Regions from separate parts of the Neobacillus sp. Soil_C_43 genome, predicted to be linked through region 4. Evidence: riboswitches for the same ligand, from Rfam matches in the RefSeq annotation. Region 4 holds a riboswitch; each other region holds the start of a gene.
The links. A riboswitch is a leader RNA that binds a small molecule or an ion and turns the genes downstream of it on or off. The one in region 4 is predicted to bind cyclic di-GMP.
Positions count from the first base shown of each region.

Region 1: linked by a shared signal. The riboswitch ahead of AC3A54_RS14550 (hypothetical protein) and the one ahead of AC3A54_RS09120 (DUF192 domain-containing protein) in region 4 are both predicted to bind cyclic di-GMP.
Region 2: linked by a shared signal. The riboswitch ahead of AC3A54_RS19480 (hypothetical protein) and the one ahead of AC3A54_RS09120 (DUF192 domain-containing protein) in region 4 are both predicted to bind cyclic di-GMP.
Region 3: linked by a shared signal. The riboswitch ahead of AC3A54_RS06660 (hypothetical protein) and the one ahead of AC3A54_RS09120 (DUF192 domain-containing protein) in region 4 are both predicted to bind cyclic di-GMP.

Region 1 is NZ_JBDGJV010000010.1:93,278-98,807, forward strand. It holds gene metH (methionine synthase) at 1-1,614, shown strand, start outside; gene AC3A54_RS14550 (hypothetical protein) at 1,675-1,896, opposite strand; cyclic di-GMP riboswitch class I at 2,016-2,100, opposite strand; gene AC3A54_RS14555 (MarR family winged helix-turn-helix transcriptional regulator) at 2,284-2,697, shown strand; gene AC3A54_RS14560 (MFS transporter) at 2,715-3,911, shown strand; gene AC3A54_RS14565 (hypothetical protein) at 4,072-4,467, shown strand; gene AC3A54_RS14570 (hypothetical protein) at 4,589-4,792, shown strand; gene AC3A54_RS14575 (hypothetical protein) at 4,789-5,250, opposite strand; gene AC3A54_RS14580 (ABC transporter ATP-binding protein) at 5,270-5,530, opposite strand, start outside.
Region 2 is NZ_JBDGJV010000016.1:89,512-95,041, reverse strand. It holds gene AC3A54_RS19505 (restriction endonuclease) at 1-135, shown strand, start outside; gene AC3A54_RS19500 (aspartyl-phosphate phosphatase Spo0E family protein) at 748-915, opposite strand; gene AC3A54_RS19495 (hypothetical protein) at 1,112-1,282, shown strand; gene AC3A54_RS19490 (hypothetical protein) at 1,337-1,870, opposite strand; gene AC3A54_RS19485 (hypothetical protein) at 1,954-2,946, opposite strand; gene AC3A54_RS19480 (hypothetical protein) at 2,992-4,425, opposite strand; cyclic di-GMP riboswitch class I at 4,726-4,806, opposite strand.
Region 3 is NZ_JBDGJV010000003.1:67,990-73,519, forward strand. It holds gene fliF (flagellar basal-body MS-ring/collar protein FliF) at 1-875, opposite strand, end outside; gene fliE (flagellar hook-basal body complex protein FliE) at 906-1,205, opposite strand; gene flgC (flagellar basal body rod protein FlgC) at 1,218-1,667, opposite strand; gene flgB (flagellar basal body rod protein FlgB) at 1,673-2,065, opposite strand; gene AC3A54_RS06655 (glucosaminidase domain-containing protein) at 2,223-2,891, opposite strand; gene AC3A54_RS06660 (hypothetical protein) at 3,025-3,339, opposite strand; cyclic di-GMP riboswitch class I at 3,490-3,575, opposite strand; gene fliT (flagellar protein FliT) at 3,775-4,122, opposite strand; gene fliS (flagellar export chaperone FliS) at 4,137-4,517, opposite strand; gene AC3A54_RS06675 (hypothetical protein) at 4,865-5,530, opposite strand, start outside.
Region 4 is NZ_JBDGJV010000005.1:65,580-71,109, forward strand. It holds gene cpaB (Flp pilus assembly protein CpaB) at 1-439, opposite strand, end outside; gene AC3A54_RS09100 (pilus assembly protein TadG-related protein) at 450-1,367, opposite strand; gene AC3A54_RS09105 (TadE/TadG family type IV pilus assembly protein) at 1,377-1,760, opposite strand; gene AC3A54_RS09110 (A24 family peptidase) at 1,757-2,266, opposite strand; gene AC3A54_RS09115 (Flp family type IVb pilin) at 2,370-2,576, opposite strand; gene AC3A54_RS09120 (DUF192 domain-containing protein) at 2,593-2,934, opposite strand; cyclic di-GMP riboswitch class I at 3,062-3,148, opposite strand; gene AC3A54_RS09125 (spore germination protein) at 3,410-3,631, shown strand; gene AC3A54_RS09130 (spore germination protein GerPB) at 3,649-3,891, shown strand; gene gerPC (spore germination protein GerPC) at 3,955-4,569, shown strand; gene AC3A54_RS09140 (spore gernimation protein GerPD) at 4,566-4,748, shown strand; gene AC3A54_RS09145 (spore germination protein GerPE) at 4,751-5,149, shown strand; gene AC3A54_RS09150 (spore germination protein) at 5,204-5,422, shown strand; gene addA (helicase-exonuclease AddAB subunit AddA) at 5,465-5,530, opposite strand, start outside.

The DNA of each region.
Region 1 (5,530 bases), on a different contig from region 4:
AAAAAGAAAGAAGCGAAGAGCACGGTTCCAAACATGACTTTAGAAGAGCGTCTCGCCTATTATGTCGTGGAGGGCACGAAAGAAGGATTATTACCAGATTTGGATTTGGCGCTGGAAAGCTATCCTGCTCCGCTTGATATCATTAATGGACCGTTAATGAATGGTATGAAAGAAGTTGGGCGACTATTTAATGATAATCAATTGATTGTGGCTGAAGTTTTGCAAAGTGCAGAAGTGATGAAAGCAGCGGTATCTCATTTAGAGCCGCATATGGAAAAAGGCGATGTGTCTGCCTCAAAGGGCAAAATTATATTAGCTACTGTAAAAGGTGACGTCCATGATATTGGTAAAAACCTTGTTGACATTATACTGAGTAATAATGGCTATGATGTGATAGACCTCGGGATTAAAGTGAATCCAACTGATTTAGTTCAAGCTATTCTTAGGGAAAAACCAGACATGGTTGGATTATCCGGTTTACTAGTTAAGTCAGCACAGCAAATGGTGTTAACGGCTCAAGATATGAAGGATGCTGGCATCTCACTCCCTATCTTAGTTGGCGGTGCTGCACTATCCCGTAAGTTTACCGATACGAAGATTGCTAAGGAATATGATGGACTTGTGCTTTACGCTAAGGATGCGATGAATGGATTATCACTGGCAAACCAACTGCAAAACCAGGAGGAACACCAAAAGCTGTTGGATGAGAAGGCTGAAAAGCTTGCTGCATTAGAGGTACCAAGAGAGTTACCTGTCCGCTCTACAGGATCTGTTGCAGTGAAAGTGAAGCCGGCTATATCCACAGAGGCACCAGTCTTTACGCCAATGGATACAAAAAGGCACATTTTAAAAACCTATTCCTTATCTCATATTGAGCCATACATCAATATGCAGATGCTGATTGGACATCATCTCGGTGTTAAGGGGAAGGTTGCTAACTTGCTTGCTGAAAAGGATGAAAAAGCAGTAAAAGTAAAAGAGGTTGTAGACCAACTGCTAGCTGATGCAAATCGTGAAAATTGGATTACACCGAATGCTGTTTATCAGTTCTTTCCGGCACAGTCAGACGGAAATAAGATTTATATTTATAATCCTGAAAATCATGATCAAGTTATAGAAACTTTTGATTTCCCACGTCAGGATTCCGCGCCACATCTTTGTTTAGCTGATTTCTTAAAATCGGTTGACAGTGGTGTAATGGATTATGTTGGCTTCTTTACCGTAACAGCCGGTAGAGGGATTCGCGAAAAAGCGGATGAATTCAAGTCTGCCGGTCGTTTTCTGGAATGCCATGCTCTCCAGGCATTAGCACTCGAGACTGCAGAAGGCTTTGCTGAATTAATTCACCGTCAAATACGCGACCGCTGGGGCTTCCCGGATCCACTTGATTTTTCCATGCAGGACCGATTTGCTGCTAAGTATCAGGGACAACGTTTCTCCTTCGGATATCCGGCCTGCCCAGATTTAGAAGACCAGAAAAAGTTGTTTAAATTAATTCAGCCTGAAGAAATTGGAATCCAATTAACAGATGGTTGTATGATGGAACCAGAAGCTTCGGTTTCTGCGATGGTGTTTGCCCATCCAGAAGCGAGATATTTTAATGTGTTAAGATAATCATCTCAATGTAAAAAGAGTGACTATTTTTTAGTCACTCTTTTTACATATGGTTCATCATTACACAGCCTGATATTTATGTAAGAATCTTTGACTTGCAAGATTAAGATTATTTATGCACTCTTTTTTTATGTGATCCTCACATATAAATTCATTCATTAATTCATCTTTTAATTCGGAGTAAATCTCCATCACTTCTTCACGTGCCAAATTAATGTAACTTCTCTTTTTGGCAAAACTCATGATTTCCTTCTCAAAATATTCAATAGAACCAAAAAACACCTTCAATTTTCCACCCATCCTTTTATGTTTTTTTCAACGAATAAAAAGCCTCCAAAAAGAGGGGGACTAACAAACCGTAATGCCGTAGAAGTTTTATTCAAACATTAGATTCCGTTCTTTTTGGCAACCCGACTATCATAGTCATATGACCTTAGACTCGTGGCTTTGCGTCCTTTTTTTTCAAAAAGTTTGCCTTTTTCACTGTATACCTTAATAGTAAAATCTAACTAGGAACAATTCAATGTTTTTCGTCAATTTTTTACAAAAAAATTGATTTTTTTAACAATTTATGAGCATTTATGCCCCTGTGAACATTTCTTGACATTTAATAATAAATACACTATAGTTACCTAGGTAACTAATTATGTGTAGTAACGGAGTGCATTTATGATAACCCACGAATTATTCCATACTCTTCACCAGCTTTCACGTCATCTCACTAACAAACTCAATGAAGCATTGAAGCCTATGGGCTTATACGGTTCTCAATGGGCCGTTATTTTTGTTTTAAAAAACAAAGGCTCGCTAACACAGAGAGAACTTTGTGATTATCTTTTTGTTGAGGCACCGCCCATGACGCGAACCATCCAACGCCTCGTTAAACAAGGCTATGTTAGACAGGTGTCAGGTACAGACAAGCGGGCAAAGTACATTGAATTAACAGAAGAAGCATTGAAATTATATCCCGAATGGGAAAGTGTTGTGAACGAGGTCAACCAGACATTACTGCAGCATTTTCCATTAACATCTCAAGAGGAATTACTGTCATTGCAATCTAGCTGGTTAAAGCAGCTTTTATAAAGGAGTGCATTACATCTATGAACAAACCCAAATTATGGACGAAGGATTTTATTAGTGTATCTTTAAGTAACTTTTTTCTTTTCTTAACTTTTTATATCCTGCTCGTCACTCTTCCCACCTATGCGTTGGATGAATTACATAGCAGTGCATCTGTCGCGGGATTAATGACAACCGTATTTTTACTATCCGCCATCATCTCACGTCCGCTTGCTGGACAGTGGCTCGAACGCGCGAGTAATAAGAAAGTTCTCTTATCGGCGCTCATTATTTTCTCTGCAGCCTCTCTTCTTTACTTTATTCCTAAAACAGTCGCCGGTTTTCTAGTTATTCGTCTGCTTCATGGTGTTGGTTTCGGTATGGCAACAACAGCAGTCGGAACAATTGTAGCTAATATCATTCCAGCTTCACGTAGGGGCGAAGGAATGGGATATTTCGTCATGTCAACGAATATGGCAATGGTTTTAGGACCATTTGTCGGATTGATGGCTATTCAGCAATGGGGGCCAAACACCCTATTTATTCTCAGCGTCATTGTTGCGGTCGGTTCTCTTATTACTGGACTAAGTGTTAAATTGAATCATTCAGAACAGCTGGATCAGCCAAAAGCCGCTTCTGCTTTTTCTTTTAAAAATCTATTTGAGACATCTGCCATTCCTATCTCGATTGTCGGAAGCTTCCTAGCGATTGTCTATTCTGCCCTTCTTTCATTTGTTTCGATCTACGCAAATGAAATTCATTTGGCTAGTGTGTCTAGTCTCTTCTTTGTGGTCTATGCGATTGTTCTTTTACTATCTAGACCATTCACTGGAAAATGGCTTGATCTTTATGGACCAAACGTTATTTCTTATCCTTCTATTTTGCTTTTCTCAATTGGGATGTTTGTCTTAAGCCAAAGCAGTGGTGCAGTCACATTTCTCATATCAGCGGGTATGATTGGATTAGGATGGGGAACACTTTTTCCTACCTTCCAAACCATCGCTATCCAAGATGCCGAACCTCGAAAAAGAGGTTTAGCTACAGCGACCTTCTTATCTATCTATGATACAGGTATTGCTCTTGGCTCCTTCGTCGTTGGCTTACTTGCTGCTAAAATAGATTATAGCTCGTTATATTTCATGTGTTCTTTCTATATTTTAATCGGTGCAGTACTTTATTATTTTCTTCATACAAAGAAACAAGCACCTGTACCAAAATTGAAAAATCAAGAGAATTAATTTGTCAGTTTTGCCCTCCTTACATTTATAGGGGGGGTTTTTTATTGTACAACCCCTAATTATACTCATTTACAAAAATAGTAAAATATAATAATATTCTTTATAAGGAACATTTTTTACCATAATAAAGAATTCGCAAAAAAGGAGGTGTATACTAAGTTTGAAAACAATAAAGGGTTTAGTCCTTATCCTGCTATTAGTATGTGCAATAATGCTTCCTACTTCTGCCTATGCCTCTGATAATACTACTGAATCAATTACCCAGTACGGATTTTTACAAACCTTTTCACTAGCGAATATTTTCACCTTTTTCAATAAGGATTATAAAGCTGCTGATTATCATGAATATAGCTGGAATAATGATGGCTATCACGATCGATATGATGATGACCACCATGACGATGGTGATTGGTGGGATGATTTTTGCAAATGGTGGAACGGTGGTGGCGGCGGTGGTGGCCATGATGATGAATGTCGAGAAAGCAAGGGAAGCTGGGGCAATGACAACGGTTGTATAGACTCTGCAGAGATTTGGAAAAGGTGGTATTGCAGGTAGATTCCCTACATATACCTAAAAAGGGCAAAATGACTATTTTGGAAAGGTCATTTTGCTTTTTTATTTACACTTTAAATAATTGGTATATAATAGTATAAACATGGTATAAGGAGTGAAGAGAATGGCGAAATCAACAGCCAAAAAGCTACGTGAAAAACTGTCACGCGAGGGAAAAATGAATCCAGAAGCAAAGCGAAGCCCATTTGTTTTTACAGATATGAGAACAAGAGCAACAAAAACGAAAAAAGACCATTTATACCAATTTAAACACAAGAACCATCAATCCCAGGACGGACATGATGGTTCTTTTTGTTTGGTAAGCTAGTTAATATTGAATGTTGGTTTGTAGGTTAGCTCAATCTTTAGTAATTGCTTGTCTTGGTTCATTTCTTTCTCTTGCACGATCGTCCAATTTTTAGCAATCATGTCGCGGAGTATCTGAAGATTTTCACTGGTCATACTAACCTGATCTAGAAATTCTCCCGTGTCAACGAAGTCTTCGCCTTCCTTCATTCCAAACTTAATGGCTAACAAGGATTTTAGTGAACCTTTCGTCATGAATGAAAATTCATAACCAGTTGTGATCGCCTGCTGGCACTTTTCTTTATTTCCATGATAATAATCAACCATTGTTTTCCATGAAGGGATTCCTTCTCCGTTACTCTCTAGCTTTTCTTCATTTCCTTCATTTAAAAGAGCTACAATGGTTGGATTATCGAACCCTTTTGCTTTCATCATTTCAATCATTAGAGCATAATTTAACGCTAATTTTACTTTTTCCATGTAATCCATCCACCTTGTTCTAATATAAATGGCAGGCAACCAAATGCTCACTATCTACTTCTTTCAACTGTGGATCCACTTCTGCACAAATTGGCTTTGCAAATGGACAGCGAGTTCGGAAGCGACAGCCTGTTTCCATCTCAATTGGGCTTGGAAGCTCTCCTTTAATAATTTCACGCTTACTATTCTGTGCTTTGATGGGATCCGGTATGGGGATCGCAGATAATAACGCTTGTGTATATGGATGCAGCGGTTTGTCGTATAGCTCATCACTCATGGA
Region 2 (5,530 bases), on a different contig from region 4:
GCTCATGTGGTTCAAAAAATCCTGATTTCCCTTGCTGACGGGTTCACGGAAGAATGCAAGGAAATGGCAGCCGACAATCGAGTAGAATTGATTAATGGGGTTGACTTTGCCCAAATTTATTTTAAAAGTATCTAAGTTACTCTTTTAAGAAAGTCTACAGGGCAGGTTCTGGTGGACCCTCTCAAAAGGGCCATCAGGACCACGATTTTGGCTTTCTCTGTGTAGAATAGGAGTGATAATACAATAGGAGTGATATATGAAGGTAACAGTGGAATTTACGAAAATTAGATTAACTGAATCTGTAGGGTGAAGATTCCCTACTCCTACCACATTTATATCATGTACTTTCTAAATTTAGAGTCGACCCCTCTAAGTCAGATGTAAAATTCTCCAGGATAATCTAAGGAAATCGTTTGTTTGCTACCTCTTTTTCCGTCTATGGCATATTCGGATAGTTCAAAAGCTATAAAATACAAAACTCGTCACATTCCCCTATATGCTATACTATTCAAACGTTTAATTAATAAAGGGCTAAGAGTATATAAAATAAGAGTCTTTCCTGTTTAACCATCAAAAAGTATGTCGAAAATTGGTGGTTTCATTTTTGAAAAGGAACTTATGGGAGTAAAACATATGGAGACATTTCTTTAATTTGGGATGTCTTTTTCTTATTGATATGGGGTGAGCTTAGTCGAAGTAGAAAAACTTCAAAATTTCGCTATTGGACCAAAATGCGAAGTATATTAACTATATCACTTGATATTTTGCTATATACTCATCAAGCTGTTGACTAATTGCTATTGTTTTTTCACTTGCAAGTCCCTCTTTTATCCCAACTTGAATCATTTCTTTTCGTAAGGACTTGATTATTAATAATAAGTTACTCTTTTTATCATAAATTGGCATTGTTAACATAAAAATGGCTCCTATTTACAAATATTCACTAGAAAAAATATAACAAAAAATAGAAGTACGGACAACCAATTTAACAAAAAAGACACAATTTGTTTAAATATAACATCGAGGTCGTAATTCGAAACAATTGTGCAATTGAAATTTGAAAATAAATACCGAGATTCAATTTGTTGGACATATTGTTTGGTAACAGGAAATGAGCGATATTTTTCAATATGGTATCGAATTTGATATGAATAAAACAGAAAAAACGGAACTGACAGGCTTGATAAATAATTTCTCCAATGAGCTTCGAAATAACCCGAAACACCCTAACTGCCAATTTGTTCAAGAAGACAAAATGACCTATTTAAATATTAATCTTTAAGGGGACAGTCCCCCGCTGCTGTAAAGCAGTGGGGGACTGTCCCCTTTATTCAAATTATTTTGTTTGCATAAATGCAAACACTTTCCACCCATCATCTTGTTTTATTGTATAAAAATGAGTTTCTTGCTTTGAACCATCTTTTAGTTCTAGAGTAACAGGTACTCGAACAACTTTTTCTTTAAGCCGCTCATCTAAAAGCCCGGCATCTTCTAAGTCCTTTTCACTTATATCTCCCATATCAATTTCATCATAAAAATCAGCTAATAAATCATCAAAAGTTTCCTCTTTATTTATTTCATATCCATCCAAAGCTTCATCGCTAAGATAACGGAAATCTAATGGAAAATTTGATGCCCTTTCATAAATAGGACTTAATTTTGCGTTTAGCTCCATAAACTCCTTATTATCTTCAGAAACCATATATTCTTCTTCCCCATCTTGATTGTCTTTATATGACTCTATAAAGTTACGAACTGCTGCAGAAGGTGTATCCTTACCACCGCTAAAATACAAAACAAAAATAATGACAATTAAACCAACAATACCTCCAATAAATAATAGTTTTTTGTTTTCCATAATCTTCTCCACTATCCCATCATCCTTTTATATTGATGGGGACAGTCCCCCGCTGCGTTAAAGCGCCGGGGGACTGTCCCCTTATTTAGGTCTCCTTACTCAGGCACCCATTCCGTATCAAAGCCTTGATCATCTTTATAGACCTTAAAATCCCCTGAATTCACGAAAAGCCTGAAATCTCCTGACTCGTCGTCTCTTGTGCAGTAAAAGGCATAATAGGTTTGACCATTGGTATCTAAATCCCCATCATATGCAACAATGCTAGCAATCCCTACAATCTTCTCATTTACAATCGCCATTGCCTTGTTAAGCGCTGCATTCTTCTCATCTTCATCCGTCGAATCCGGCTCCATCACAATAGGCTGCTCCTGCTCCACAACTTCATTGACAGGTGACTCCCTTTGAAAGTTCGCTTTCATTTCAAGCCCCGAAACAAAGTCTTCCACATACCGTTGGAAGTCAGAGTTCCTATCAAATTCTAGGATATCCGGGTGATCGTTGACCAGTTCAGCCACTACAGCTAGCATCGCTAAACGAGTAGCAATCTCCTCCTCCCTCCACGATTCATCTTCCTTGTCCCCTTTTTCATACTTCTCTCGATACCAGTTGATTTCATCAATAATAGTACAAACCTGTCCATGAAAATAGAGATCTTTACTCGTATTTGGGATCACTGTCCGAAAACCTTCCAACTCATCTTCCAGTTTATCCATCGCCGTAATGGGATCCTTTTTCACCTGAGTGATCGAATTATACCGTTTCTCAAAATCCTTATATAACTTAAGATAGCCTTTATGTGAAACCTCCTCTTCAGCGTTTCTAAGGCTATAAATAAGATCGTGACTGGATATAATCTGTGGCTTTTCCTCCCTAGTATACGGTGTGGTATTAAAGGTAGGATCGATGTGATTCACCATCTCAATCACATCCTTAGGAAACGCATCTTCCGGATCCTCATAAACACTCCATGTTCTCATGGCCTCCACAATATCTGTATTGACCCTGACCATATCTTCCTGCTTGGTACACCCCACTACTAAGCTTAAAAGCAACACAGCGACACTGCACCCTTTTACAAACTTCCTCACTTGCTATTCCCCCAAAGTTGTCATTCTTCTCTATCTAAATCTAGCTTATTTTAAAGTAATCGAATCAAATGGTGCACCAGAAGACGCTCCATCACTTCGATGAACAAAAAGTGTGTGGTCTCCAATTGTGTAATATAACGTGTACGAGGAATCCGTTTCGCTCATTCCTTCCTCATCTGGTTTGCCTAATGTTTGAATCATTTCATCATACGATAGATGAATAGGTAGATTAAGAGTATACACCGGAGAGTCAGGATAATCCTCATAATCATAATCCACACCTAACCCGCAATGACAGTTCTTATATAGAAGCACACGCCCACCTTCTGCATCTCCTATCCCATCAGGCGTACCTATGACATTCTCAATCGCCGGTCCAATAGGATCACCAATCGAAACCTCAATCCCCTTGATTCGACCTTGCTTAGCAAGCTTCAAAAAGTCGGACCCCATCACCTTTTTGTTATTTGCTTTACTATCTTCCATACTAAAATCAACCGCTTCGGTTTCAGCCGTACCCTGAGAGGAAGCCTCGCCTTGATTCTCATCCTTAAACCCATTCTCTAAAAAACTATAAATAGCCGCATTATGAAACTCATAGGAATCATCCAATAAATACTTCCATTTACCATCCTCTAAATGGAAAAACCACTCAAACTTGAACTCTTCCGGCTCATCCAATCCCTCATAGTTCTCCTTATAATAACTGCCTTTAACTCTAATTAATTCCTCATGCATCTCTGGAGAAAGAACATTATCCTCCTCATCGATATGTAAATCATCCGTAATTTCTTTTATCGTATAAGAGACCATGTTTCCTTCGGACTGTGCAAACTGCTCGCTGATATCTTCCAGCGTTTCTCCTTGCTGTTTATAGAACTCGGAATAGCTTGCCGAAATCACCTCTGCATCCTGATCCTTTAAAGCCTGTACATAAGCTAGAGCCGCCTCATAGGCATCCGGTTTCCACGTGAGTCCTTCTTGTTCATCCGTAGCGAAGAATTTCCATCCTCCTTTTTCCTTATGAAACCAAATCTTCTCACCAGCCCATTTGACATCCGATTCTTCATACGGAGAGTAATCCTCTCGTGTTTCCCCCTTTGAATCAAAAAACAAAGACACGAGATAATATTTCTCCTCTTTATTCGTTTTCGATGTTTCTCTAGGTAACCGGTCTCTCACTCCTATAACGCTTATCTTATAACCTTTGAAAGTAAGAGTGGATTGGTCTATGTCCGATGCAAAGTCATCCTGAGTGATACCCGCCTCTTTAAATACATTCGATACCATATCAAACGCCTTTTGATAGTCTTTGCTTTGGATAGCCTTCACATAGGAAACTGCTTGTCTGGCTACCTCCTTTTCCGTCGACGATAGATTCGGATTCATATCATCCCCGACTGCCTTCTGAGTAGAATGAGAGCACGCTGTTAACATCAATAATAGGATCACTGCCCCCAGCCATCTGTTTAATCTCACAACCATAATCCCCCTAAACTTGTAAAACTTTGTATCTCTTTATTTTTTCGGAAAAAAGCACCAATTGTTTAGGCACAAAACCATAGGGGACGACGGTTCTCCTGGCTCATACACTCCCCTTGGCAACCCAGAAAAAGGGCAAAAAAAAAGAGCCCACAGGCCCTATGAATGATAACTATTGTTACTTGTCTTTCCGCATCTGATACATTTGCTTGTGTAATAACTGTACTTGTGTCGTCTACGTAAGAAACAGAGAATGGATTTAATCTTCAAATAGATCTACTCCTTTGAATTATTAAACCCGGCAGCCCAGCCATCATAGATTACCTTAGACCTGTGACTTTGCGTCCCTACTTTTCAGTAGGTTTGCCTTTATCAGATTAGACTTCATTATAATTAAATATACCATTTTCTAGTATATTCTGAAAACACTAACAATTCGACGTGTATTGACGTGTATCGACAGGTACAAAACCAAAGGGACGGTTCTCCTGGCTCTAACCAAGACCACATGGATCATCCCTATCAACCTATCTTTCGTCATTTTTTTATCATTTTTCTATAGGCTATACTAATTAATCGTTTGGTTAAAACGAGCATAAACACAATAGTTTGCCTATTTCACATCACATCAGGCATAAAAAATTGTCGGCCAACTTTCCGCGAGTTCCCACCCTATTCCACAAAATAGTAGTTATTTCTCACTGATCGACTTCTTTCATTCTTCCTCCCCTATATCCGATACTAATCAAACGATTAGTTAATAAAAGGGGAAAACCTTGAAAATAGTGGGGTCTTGCTTAGAATTCTTAAAAAAAAATGTCGACTACTGTCTCTTAGTTTTCTATTTCCTTTTATAAAAATGAACTCAAAGTGGTAATGGTAACAATTTTTAAGCAAGGACCGGGAATGGTCACTATTGCTTATCCACTCTCGATGCCCTAGATAAGAATTTACCTAAAGCGCATCACTAATACTTACGTTTATTTCATCCCTTTTGAAATTATATTTTAAACCAAAAAACCACCAGAACCGTCCCCTTGGTTCCCTGGTCCCGAGTAAAAAAATAAGGGTGAGCCAAAAATGGCACACCCAAGCATAAACT
Region 3 (5,530 bases), on a different contig from region 4:
TTTTCTTCTGTTTTGACTTTATCAAAATTCATCTTTACAAACGTGTGAACGAATACTTTATCCGTTCCAAGTATGTTACCTAATAAACTATGAAGATCTTGCTGAATATCCCGTTCAACATCTTGCTGCACCTTGCGTTGTTCATCATATTTATCCAAAGCTTGGTCATCATCTTCAGGATCCGCCAGTGCCAATGTCTCGCTATACTGATTCATAATAGTGATGTTTTCTACCGGCAAGTTAGGGACACTGCGGGAAACTAGCGTATATAAAGCCTTTATTTGTTGGGAACTTAGTTTTTCACCCGGTTCCACTTCTACCATTACTGAAGCACTTGCTTTTTGTTCATCTCCTTGTTGAATGAACACTGAATTTTCAGGTAAGGTCACAATGACCTCCGCATTTTTAATTCCAGCCACATGTTTAATCACTTCAGCTACTTGATTTTGCATCGCTTCACGTTCAAGAATATCGTACTGTCTGTCAGTTGCTCCAAAAGAAAGATTTTGACCAAAAATATCGTAGTTAATTTTGTTGTCTTTTGGATACCCTTGAGAGGCAAGACTAACTAATAGATCTGGTGCATCTTTTTTTGGCACTTCTATACTTGTTCCCGTGTCGGAAAGTTTATACTCTGTGTAGCCTTCCTTGTCCAATTCTGCTTTTATGTCTCCAACTTCCCTTTGGGATAATTGACCTGTGTATAATGGTACATATTGAGGTCGTGACGCAAAGAAGATAAAGGTAGAAAGGGCAACTAAAAGAAATAAAAATGTCCCTATGATGAGTCCTTTTTGTTTTGAACTTTTGGAGTTCCACCAACTGCCAAATAGCTCTCCTGTATGTTTAAGTTGATCTATCCATGATCGATTCATTTCTCACCCTGCCTAGCTTTCTATCATTCTTTAAAATTGCATCCGCATCATTTCTTGGTAAGCCTCTACTGCCTTGTCCCTAATAGTAACGGTTAGTTCTAAAGCAACCTTCGCCTTTTGTGATGCAATGGTTACATCATGTATATTATCAATTTCCCCTGCCGCAGCTTTGACGGTTAAATCAGAGGCTTGCTTTACTGTTGTATCGACGTTTTCCAGGTACCCTTTAAGTACGCCCGAAAACGTGTTTGGAGTCGAACTTGATTCCACATTTTGAATAGGATTTTGATTAATTTTGATTAGTCCACTATTTATACCAGAAACGTTCATTTATGTTTCCCCCTAACGGCCTATTTCTAAAGCCTTTAACATCATTGATTTTCCAGTATTAAATGAAGTGACATTCGCTTCATATGCTCTTGAGGCAGCCAATAAATCTATCATTTCCTTTGAAAGGTCAACATTTGGCATCATGACATAGCCATCCGCATTCGCATCAGGATTTGATGGGTCAAAAACCATTTTGAATGGTGTCTTTTCATTAACTATGCCTGAAACTCTAACTCCTTGGAGTTGGGATTGTGATTGTTTTTCCATTGCCCCTTGTAAAACTTGATTAAATGATTTCTCTCTTGGTTCCATCATCACCATTTTTCGTCGGTAGGGTTCCCATTTTCCATTTACAAAAGTTCCTCTTGTCGATTCTGCATTCGCAATATTGGAAGAGACAACATCCATTCGTAGACGTTGTGCGGTCAAGGCAGATGCACTAATATTTAACGAATCGAACATGTTCTTTAACTCCTTCCTTTAATCGCTATTGATAATTGTTGAAATTCACTGTTAATTTGTTCCGTAAGTGTATAATACCAGAGTGAATTTTTTCCCATGCGAGTCATTTCTTCATCAATATCTACGTTGTTCCCGCTGTTTTGCATGACGGTGTTCGTATTCTCAACAACGCTTGGTGAAGGAATAATGGATGGTCTTCCAATGACCAAATGGCGGGCATCGGAACGATTTCCTTCAAAATTTGTTTGATTAGTTAAGTGTTTTTTCAATATATCCTCAAAAACTACTTGTTTGGCTTTATATCCAGGTGTTTCAGCATTTGATATATTATTAGAAATCACCTGTTGGCGTAAACTAGAAGCATCTAATGCCTTTTGTAGGAGGTTAATATTAGTCAACTTTCTCCTCCTCCTTTCCACCTATAAAACTTTGACATTTTTCGATAAATATCAACAAAATTATTAACATTCAATCATCAATATACTATAAAAAAGGTATTTAAATCTACACTTTTTTTACATAGTAAAAGTGTGTTATAGGAACATTATTTGAATATCAAGCTTTTAACTGGCCAAAAAACTTACTCACGCCTGTAACCCAATGATTATTCAGATTAGTAGGGTCATTCTCTGCACCAACAGGGGCATATTTTCCAGCAATTTTAGTTATGCTTGTTAGCCCCATTCCAAGATAATTCTTACTTATATTTCGAGCCATATCCATAATGCTTTCTTCAATAGAGGAATAGGATCTTAACCCATTTTTCCCCATCATTCCAGCGATGTTATTTTTAACATTGGCTGCTTTTGATGTTCCATTACCCGTTTCATGTTGAGCAATCGCTGCCAATAATGCTGGATCAACATTATATCTTTGTCCAGCTTGAATAAATGTTTGTCCCATCCCTTGCAATTTTCCGCCAAGCCCTTGATTAATTTTTTCAGCACTTATGGATTGAAATCGTAAAGATTCTCCTGAGTTAGCCGCAAACGAATCCATTCCCATATTTGAATTTTCATTGGTAAAGGTCATGTTTTCTATAAAGGAAGGAAACGTGGGTTGGATGGAAGATGGTGCATCGCCATTCATCATTTCATTTAAAACCGATGTAAAAAGGTTTGCAAATTCAGAATTAGTCGTCCCCATTTGTGAAGTTAATTTTTCATTACGGGACAATGTACTAGTTAACATAGTTTTGGTAAACCAATCATCACCTATTTTCAATGGAAAGCTCCTTTCTTCTTCATTTTTATATTCTGCTAAGTCCATAGCGAAAAAGAAGCGTGACTACGATTAATGCATCCGTGGTCACGCACAAGTATGTGTCAAACTTGACAACATTTTAAATACGATTGCATTAAATTGCACCTTCTAAAATCTTGCTTACATCACCTAAACATTCTTCCGTAAGCATTGAAATGCATGTTAGCTGACCATTTTCAATTTTCCCTTCAACTAGGACAATCGTATTGGTATCATGTTCTTGTTTCATTGCCAGAATTTGTTTCCCCATATAAACTACATTTTTCACAATAAAGTAGGACCGATTGATTGGGTATCCAAGCGTTATTTTAATTGGATGCTTGAAAAATGGTTTCTTCTTTTTAAATTCCATTAAATTTAAAATCTTACTATTAGCACGTTCGTCTGTTTTAATTTGTTGCAGGAACATTCTTTTTTCCTCTCCTTAACTGAATGTTAAAGAATATAAAAATAACCCCGCCTTTTTGAAGGGGGGTTAACAGACAAAAATATCTTTCAGTTGGGTATAGAAGTCCTATACCTTTGTAGACATTTTATACCTAGGTAAAACACCCTATCTTTTGGCAGCTGGCTGGCATAGTGATTTTCTCCTTAGCCCCTTTAGCTTTGCGCCACTGATTTTCATCAGTTTTGCCTTGATCGAGATTCAATGTTTTTAGTATCTAAATAATCTCTAATCAAATAATAGAATGTTTTAACAATATCGAATATCCGACCATTTTCCCATTTTTGTCGAATCTACTGGGTATTTAGTCCTAAATTATAGAATATTACGTAGATTTATTAAGAATCATGTCATAAATTGTCATTTATTCAAATTTTTATGACTCGATCTATGACTTTTTTACCTTTTAGAATCTAAAAAAATTCCATTTGTTTGCTTACTATAAGTCCTATATTGTTGAGAGACAAGTTTTTGCTTCTTTTGCTGATTAATAAGGTTTTTTGTTTCTTTGAGATTTTCATCTAATAGAGGTGCCATTTGTTGATCTAACAAGTAAGTGTCTTTTAACAATTGCTGCTCATTTGAAGTATATACATAATTCTTTTCGTGGTTTTTTTGCGCATCCACTCTACTCATTAATGCCTGTCTGTCATTAAGTAGTTTTTCAAATTCCTCATAATTTTCTTCTTTTAAGGAACTGCACATCTCTAGTGTTACTTCATAAATACTTTTTAGTATTTCTTCCATTTTTATCTCAGACCTTAGCTTTTTATTTTGGCTTGTTTCATTGCAGTTGACCAGGTATCCGATAATTCGACAGCGAATCCTTCAACTTCATCTAGTATTTCCGAATTCTTATTAAGATTCGCTTCGATTAACCGGGATTTCATATAATCATACATAGTAAGTAATTGTTCCGCTACACTATATTCTTTTTTTAAGGTTATCATTAATTCACTTAAAATATCCTGTGCTCTTAAATTATAGTTATTGCTATCTTCAAAGTTGTTATTTTTTAGAGCTGATTTAGATAATCGAATAAATTTGACTACTCCTTGATATAACAAGAAGGTAAGATCTTCTGGTCTTGAAGTTGTGACAGCTTGTTTTTGATAAGTTTGATAAGGATTATTTAGACCCATAATTATTTCTCCTTTTTCATTCACACATTTTCGTCTATAAAAGATTATCGGATAAACTATGTAATAGTTAAGTTCTTTGAAAAAAAACATAACAAAAAATATAAATAAAAGGGTCTGTTAAACTTGCCTGTTGATTTCCGCTTAAGGCACAAGCGGTCCGTGGGTGTTTCGGCGAGCCTCCTCGGCCAAAAAAGCGCTTGCGGGGTCTCCCCTGAACCATACTCCCACAGGAGTCTTCGTGCCTTCCGCTTCAATCAACAGGGTGTATAAATCAACACTGTTCTTTAACACAGCCAAATAAAAAAAAGATAGTCCAATTCAAAATGGAGTATCTTTTTTTTATTTGCTTAGCTGCCGACCTGGAGAACAATTCCAAACCCATCAATAAGATAGTTAAGTCTTTGATTATACGATTTGAGGTTTTGAATTTTAGCTGCATCCCCCAATTTATTAAATGCAGTAATTTCTCTAGCAAGCTTAGAAACTTCTAACTGTAATTCGTCATTTCGTTTTTTCTCTTGTCTTAGTTGCTGTTCCCTCTTAACTAGCTTTTCCTTAAGGGCTTCTTTTTCATGATTGATTGTCGATTTCATTGTCTCAACTTGTTGAACAGCTTCCTGGTTTTGAAGTGCCATATTGGTTAATTGGTATAACCCTCTCAACATTTCATTTAGGTTTAGACCGGGAAGTTGTTGTACGTTCGTAATAAGCCCTGACAAAATATCTAGCAAATCAGTATTCTGTTCAGTATTTTGATAGGTAGCTTGAGGAACTGTAGGTACCTCGTTAATTGCTTCAATTGAGATTACCGGTACGTTATTTTCGTTAATCGTTGTAAATTGAAGGGCATTTTGATTTAATTTTGACTCTTTTTCATTCGACTTTAATGTGGAATAATATTTATAGTTTACAGATTGATAGCCTCGGTTCAGCAGTTGTGCTGCCTCCTCTAATATCTCCGTAATATTCAGTGCACCCTCTTCTTGCCGGTCTTTAATATATTGAAACATAAA
Region 4 (5,530 bases):
TTGTAAGAATAACATCCACTTCATCCTCAGGCTCTATTAAATTCGAGACCGATTGGTTAATGTTTACCCCTACAGTTACAGCACGATACCCTTCCATGACTTTCCTTGATACGTAAACCCCTTCTTCTTTCTCCGATCCAAGTCGATGTGATAGTATGGGCTCCCCTTTTTCAATCATGGCTATTGCTAGTTTTCCTTCTGCATCCGTCACAGACTTTATCGTTTGTGGAAGTACATCTTTCGCCGGTTTTTGTACCACTTCTAATTTGTCTGTCGCAATTTTTTCATTTTTATCTATTTTTTCTTTTGCCACTACCACGTTGGTCATCTCGACCGTAGAAACCTTTTGTGTATTCATCTGCTTCGTATATTGAAAAAACAAAAATGTTGTAATCATTCCCATCACAAGTGATAGCAGTAATACCATTTTCGCCTTCATTTCGCTTCACCTACTCCGTTAATCGTATACTGTATGCTCCCCGGTCCAGAGCACCCACATCAAACGTCCCTGCTCCAGCCCTTTTTATAAAAACTCCTTTTATAGAGGTATCTGTCGAACTCATAGGATCCGTAATATAAAAATAGGCAAAACCAGTGATTTTTATCTGTTTTAATTGATTTGTATCAAAGCCATAAGGTTTATAAACCGGTATAAGCAGAATTCTAGAACAACTACGTAAACTGTAATCACCTGGCGGCTGTGTGCAGCCATTTACCCGTTCATTTATTGCAGATCTTGTACTTCCTGCAATATTCCCTGTTTGCGTGTCAACAACATCGCCTAGTTTTAGAAGTTCCGAATATCCGTATCTTAAATTTTGCTCATAGGTTTTTGCCCCAGGTCCACTAAGTGCCAAGACACCAAAATTTCCTGATGAAACTCCTGATGAGTCTACTTTCAATTGGTACGTTTTGTTATATTCTAGGACAACACTTTCGTCAATCCCTAATGGAGCGGCCCCTACTGCTTTTCCTATCGCTCCTAAGCCTGCTGTAGCTTTGGCTGTGACGTCTGTTTTTTCGAAACCAAATAATTTCATAAATGTCAGGTTAACTGACTTTGTTAACCGTATGGTAACTTTACTCCCCATGTTAATATCTAAATTTGTTAACGTACTAGCAGCTTTATGAGAGTCTAAGATGTATTGAACCGTATTGCTAACCTTTTGTTCTGTATTTGGCAGCTCCTGCGCCCCTGAGAGAACGGCTGCATTTGCAACCTTTTGTAACTTCGCTTTTTCCATATAAATTAGGCTTCCATCTATCGCCAGGCCTGCCATGCATAGAATTGTCATTAGTGAGATTGCACCTAGAATGAGAACATTCCCTTTTTCATCCCTCAGAAATTCATTAAAAAAGTTACGCATTTTTATCCCTCACTCTACGCGAATCGTTGAACTTGTTTCGATGGCAAAATCGGAGGGGAAGAACTTGGAAATCATAGGAGTTAAAAAAGTCATTGGATATTTTAGCTTGACCGTTACATAGTCACCTGAATGCCTGACTGTATCCGCTGGAGTGATTGTCACCTGTAATTTTGTCGTATCCCCTAAATGAATATATTGGTGGGCGAAAGTTGAAATGTCAGCATCCTTCTTCCCAAGACCTCCTTGCCTAACCGTTTCCTGCGCAGCCATCTGCAAATGCGCATAGGAATAGATCACTCTACCAAAATCAAGGATTCCCACTAAAATTAATAGAAAAATAGGAACGATAAGCGCTGTTTCCACCAACGATTGGCCCCGCTCATCCTTTTTCATAGAGAGAATACTCCTGGAAAATAAGCTTGATAGATGGCACCTGCAGCGATGGCTACTCCGTAAGGAAGAGTTGTTTTCATGGAATTACTATCTTCTATTAGCGAAAGCCTCATGCCATGTCGTACGCCATGAATCATGTACAGGAATCTCTTTAACAATCCTTTACGATAAAGGAGAAAAATGATGGCCATGATTCCACCCGCTAGAGCCATATATAAAGATGCCATTAAAACAAAACTAATCCCCTTTAACCCACCAATGACAGCAAGTAGTTTGACATCTCCTGCCCCCATTCCTCCAAGTAGATAGGGAATAAATAATATTCCTAAACCAACAGCTGTGCCAAGAAATGCTTCCGTTAATCCGTGCCATCCTCCGTTAATGGTGTGAAAAAACAATGCTATGATTAAAAAAGGAAATAAGACCGCATTATAAATCTTCCGTTCCTTGATGTCTGTAATAACACATATAGATAAAAGAATGATTAATAAATAATTACTCCACACCTTGAGTCTCTCCTCTCCTAAAGGATTTCATCTTTTTGAAAGAAAATAGCCTCACGTTTTGAGAGAACGCAAGGCTATGTAGAACATCAAGCTTAGAAATATATTAATTAGTGCCGCCAGTTGTATCAGCGGCGTCTGCTCCTGCGCCTGCAATAGCATCTTTAGCATTATTAAATAAAGTTTCAATTTGACCACGCATTGCGATCAAAACTGCCACTACTCCAACCGCAATAAGTCCTAACACCAAACCATACTCAGTCATACCTTGTCCTTGTTCTTCTGTAAATAAAGCTTTCATTTTTTTCATCATTTGTAAAAACCCCTTTTCAATTTATAGTTAAATAGTTTCCAATTTTTGTTTCCGTTTTTTGAATCATGCCTGCTGGCAATTCTAATACTGACTTTGCTCTTTTGTGATACTTTCCTACTGTTGCAGGCTTTACCGTTTCGTCCAGGCCTACAATTTCAAAATCTTCACTTAAGTAAAGGACATCGATGGAATAATTCATGAAGAATGTGTGAATGGATTGGCAGGGTTGGATTAACAAGCCGTGTCCTGCTGGTAAACTTTTCGAAAACATCAGACCTTTTAATCTTTTAAAAAAGGTATCAGCTGTTGATAGATTGTTTGCCAGTTCCGCTCCGTTTGACAGATTCACGACTTTCACTTTTTTCACCTCCGAATAAAAGAAATAACCCCGCCTTTACCGAAAGGGGGGTTAGTAAAATAGACTGCTAAATAGACATAGGAAACCTATGAGTAAATAGTAGTGCTAATATGAAACACCCTGTTCTTTCGGTAACTGGCTGGCGTAGTGCAAAAGCACCTTAGCCCCTGTAGCTTTGCGTCACTGATTTTCATCAGCTTTGCCTTTATCGAGAATCAGTGTTTGTTTGTCCGACTGATCTCTTACTCACATAATAGAACTTTTTCCCCTTAGAGAATATCCTACTAAAATACTATTTTACATCGAAGTTTATAGGTGTTTTTACCTATTTTTCACTTATACCCTTATAAAATCGACATAAAATGCGTATATAATCCTCAATTTACCTCAGTTGCCAATTTTTTTAGGCGAATCATTCACCATACAATCGCCCAGACATATAATTTATAGATATCAATAAAAAAGGATGTTGATCATGCCAGCCATCGTTGGAGTTGCACAGGTTATTACCCTTGGAAGCAGTTCAGTTTTCCATATTGGCGATGTGTATAAAATTATGCCATTATCTACGGCCAAAACTTTCTCTGGAGCTGGCTCCTTTAATACAGGAGAGAGTTTACGTCTCAACAACAACATGAGTTCTACAAATACATCAGACCAAGATGGAATCGATCAACCAATTACCCTCAACGCTTAAAAAATGGGTGGTCTAAAATGAATTACTATATTCAGCAGTCAATTCAAATTAATTTTATACGAATTGGAAGTATTTCCAATTCTTCTGTTATGCAAATTGGAAGTGCTGGAATGATAAAACCTTCAGCATACCTATATAATACAGGGGGATTTACAGCCCCAGCTCCATCCCCCAAGCCAATTCAAGCTCTAGGAAGCTTAGTAGGTACACCCGCCGTTCCGTTACAGGCAGCTGTTAGAAAGCAAGACAATGCAAACTAAGACAAATAATACTTCCAGCTATCTTTTTGGGCTGTTCGAGACTATCTATAGTGAGGTGATTTCATGTATCAGGATTATTCTCAATACCTTCAATGGCTGCAAATGTATATTCAAGCACAGGAAAAGAGAATCGTTACCTTGGAGGCTACTGTTCAAAAAATGCAAGAAGAAATGAAGCAAATAAAGGAGAAGCAACCAATTCGAGTCGATAAAATTGAATATAAATTTGATCAATTGAAGGTAGAAACTCTTGAAGGAACATTAAACATCGGCCTTAATCCTTCTGACTTATCTGAAATTGAAGACTTTGCCGTTCAAAATCAGCAGATGAACGTCACGCCTCCACCGAAGGACCAAATGCAGCGATCCATGAAAATCGAAGAAGCGATTTACAGATATCTTGAGACAGATTTACCTTCAATAGTAGAATCCACCCAAAGAGAATTAAATGTTCCACCGAATGGATCTTATTTATCCTTTATCAAGCAAGATATAACGAAGCAACTTCCTAACCGGATTGAACATCATTTAAAAGCTAATCTACAAAATCAGCGGTCATCAGAAAATACAAATGGTGATGACTTAATCATCGAAGCAATCAAGCAGGAGATTAAAAATGGAGTAAATGTGTTTTTTACAAACCTGCCAGAACACGTGAAAGGGATGAAACCGGAATGAACTTTGAAGTCTATAACCGTGAGCTAATCGTCCAAAATATAAAAATTATTGGGGTAGCCAGCTCGTCATTAGTCTTGGTAGGCGATACGGAATCGATTCAATTAGCATCAACTTTTGATACACCTGCTGAATCCTTAATTATCGGTCCCTTTGTCCCACTGCAATCGGACGTGACTTGATTATGCTTGCCAGAACATCATGTGTCGATGCAATTAATATAGACATCGTCTCGTTTGCTTCTATCCTCCAACTAGGAGATTCCTGTATTATTAATGGATTTTCTAAAGCACTCGCTGTACAAAGGGAAACAGAGCAGTTTTATGGAAATGAAGGGGATCTTTTTTCCTATCCTGTCTATAGTGAGCCAATACCCTTCGAACCAGTAAACGAGGACCTTTTATTTTCTCAACATCACTTAAACCCAGTTATTAAGGTTCATAACATTGACATCATCGCTATTTCATCCTCCTCGCTCTTACATGTAGGTAACAGCAAAGATGTTTCAATGGAGGTACGGGTAAAGCATATCAGACAGCTTCTGCCTATTCCTAGAGAGGAAGATCAAGAACAAGGACAATGATCCACGCATAGGTTAAATATTATATGGAATCAGTCAATGAAAAGGATGTTTTAGATGCCAGCGATTATCGGTCCAGTACAAATTGTTAACGTGGGCGGGGGAATTGTGCAATTTGGGGATGCCTTATATATTTCACCGAAAAGCGGGTCCAAAACAAATGCCGGTTCAGGAGCATTTAATACTGGGGGATTCATTATAACTAATAATGGATTAAGCGGTACGAATGTTCTTGATACAAACCTTATCGACCAGCCTATAGCGGGTAATAATTAAAAAATGAGGATGACTCAATGTCAGCCTCATTTTTTAATTAACTTATTTATTAACCTTTAAGATATGGGCTCCATCAAAGAAAAATAAATATCTTTCTACAACATTTCT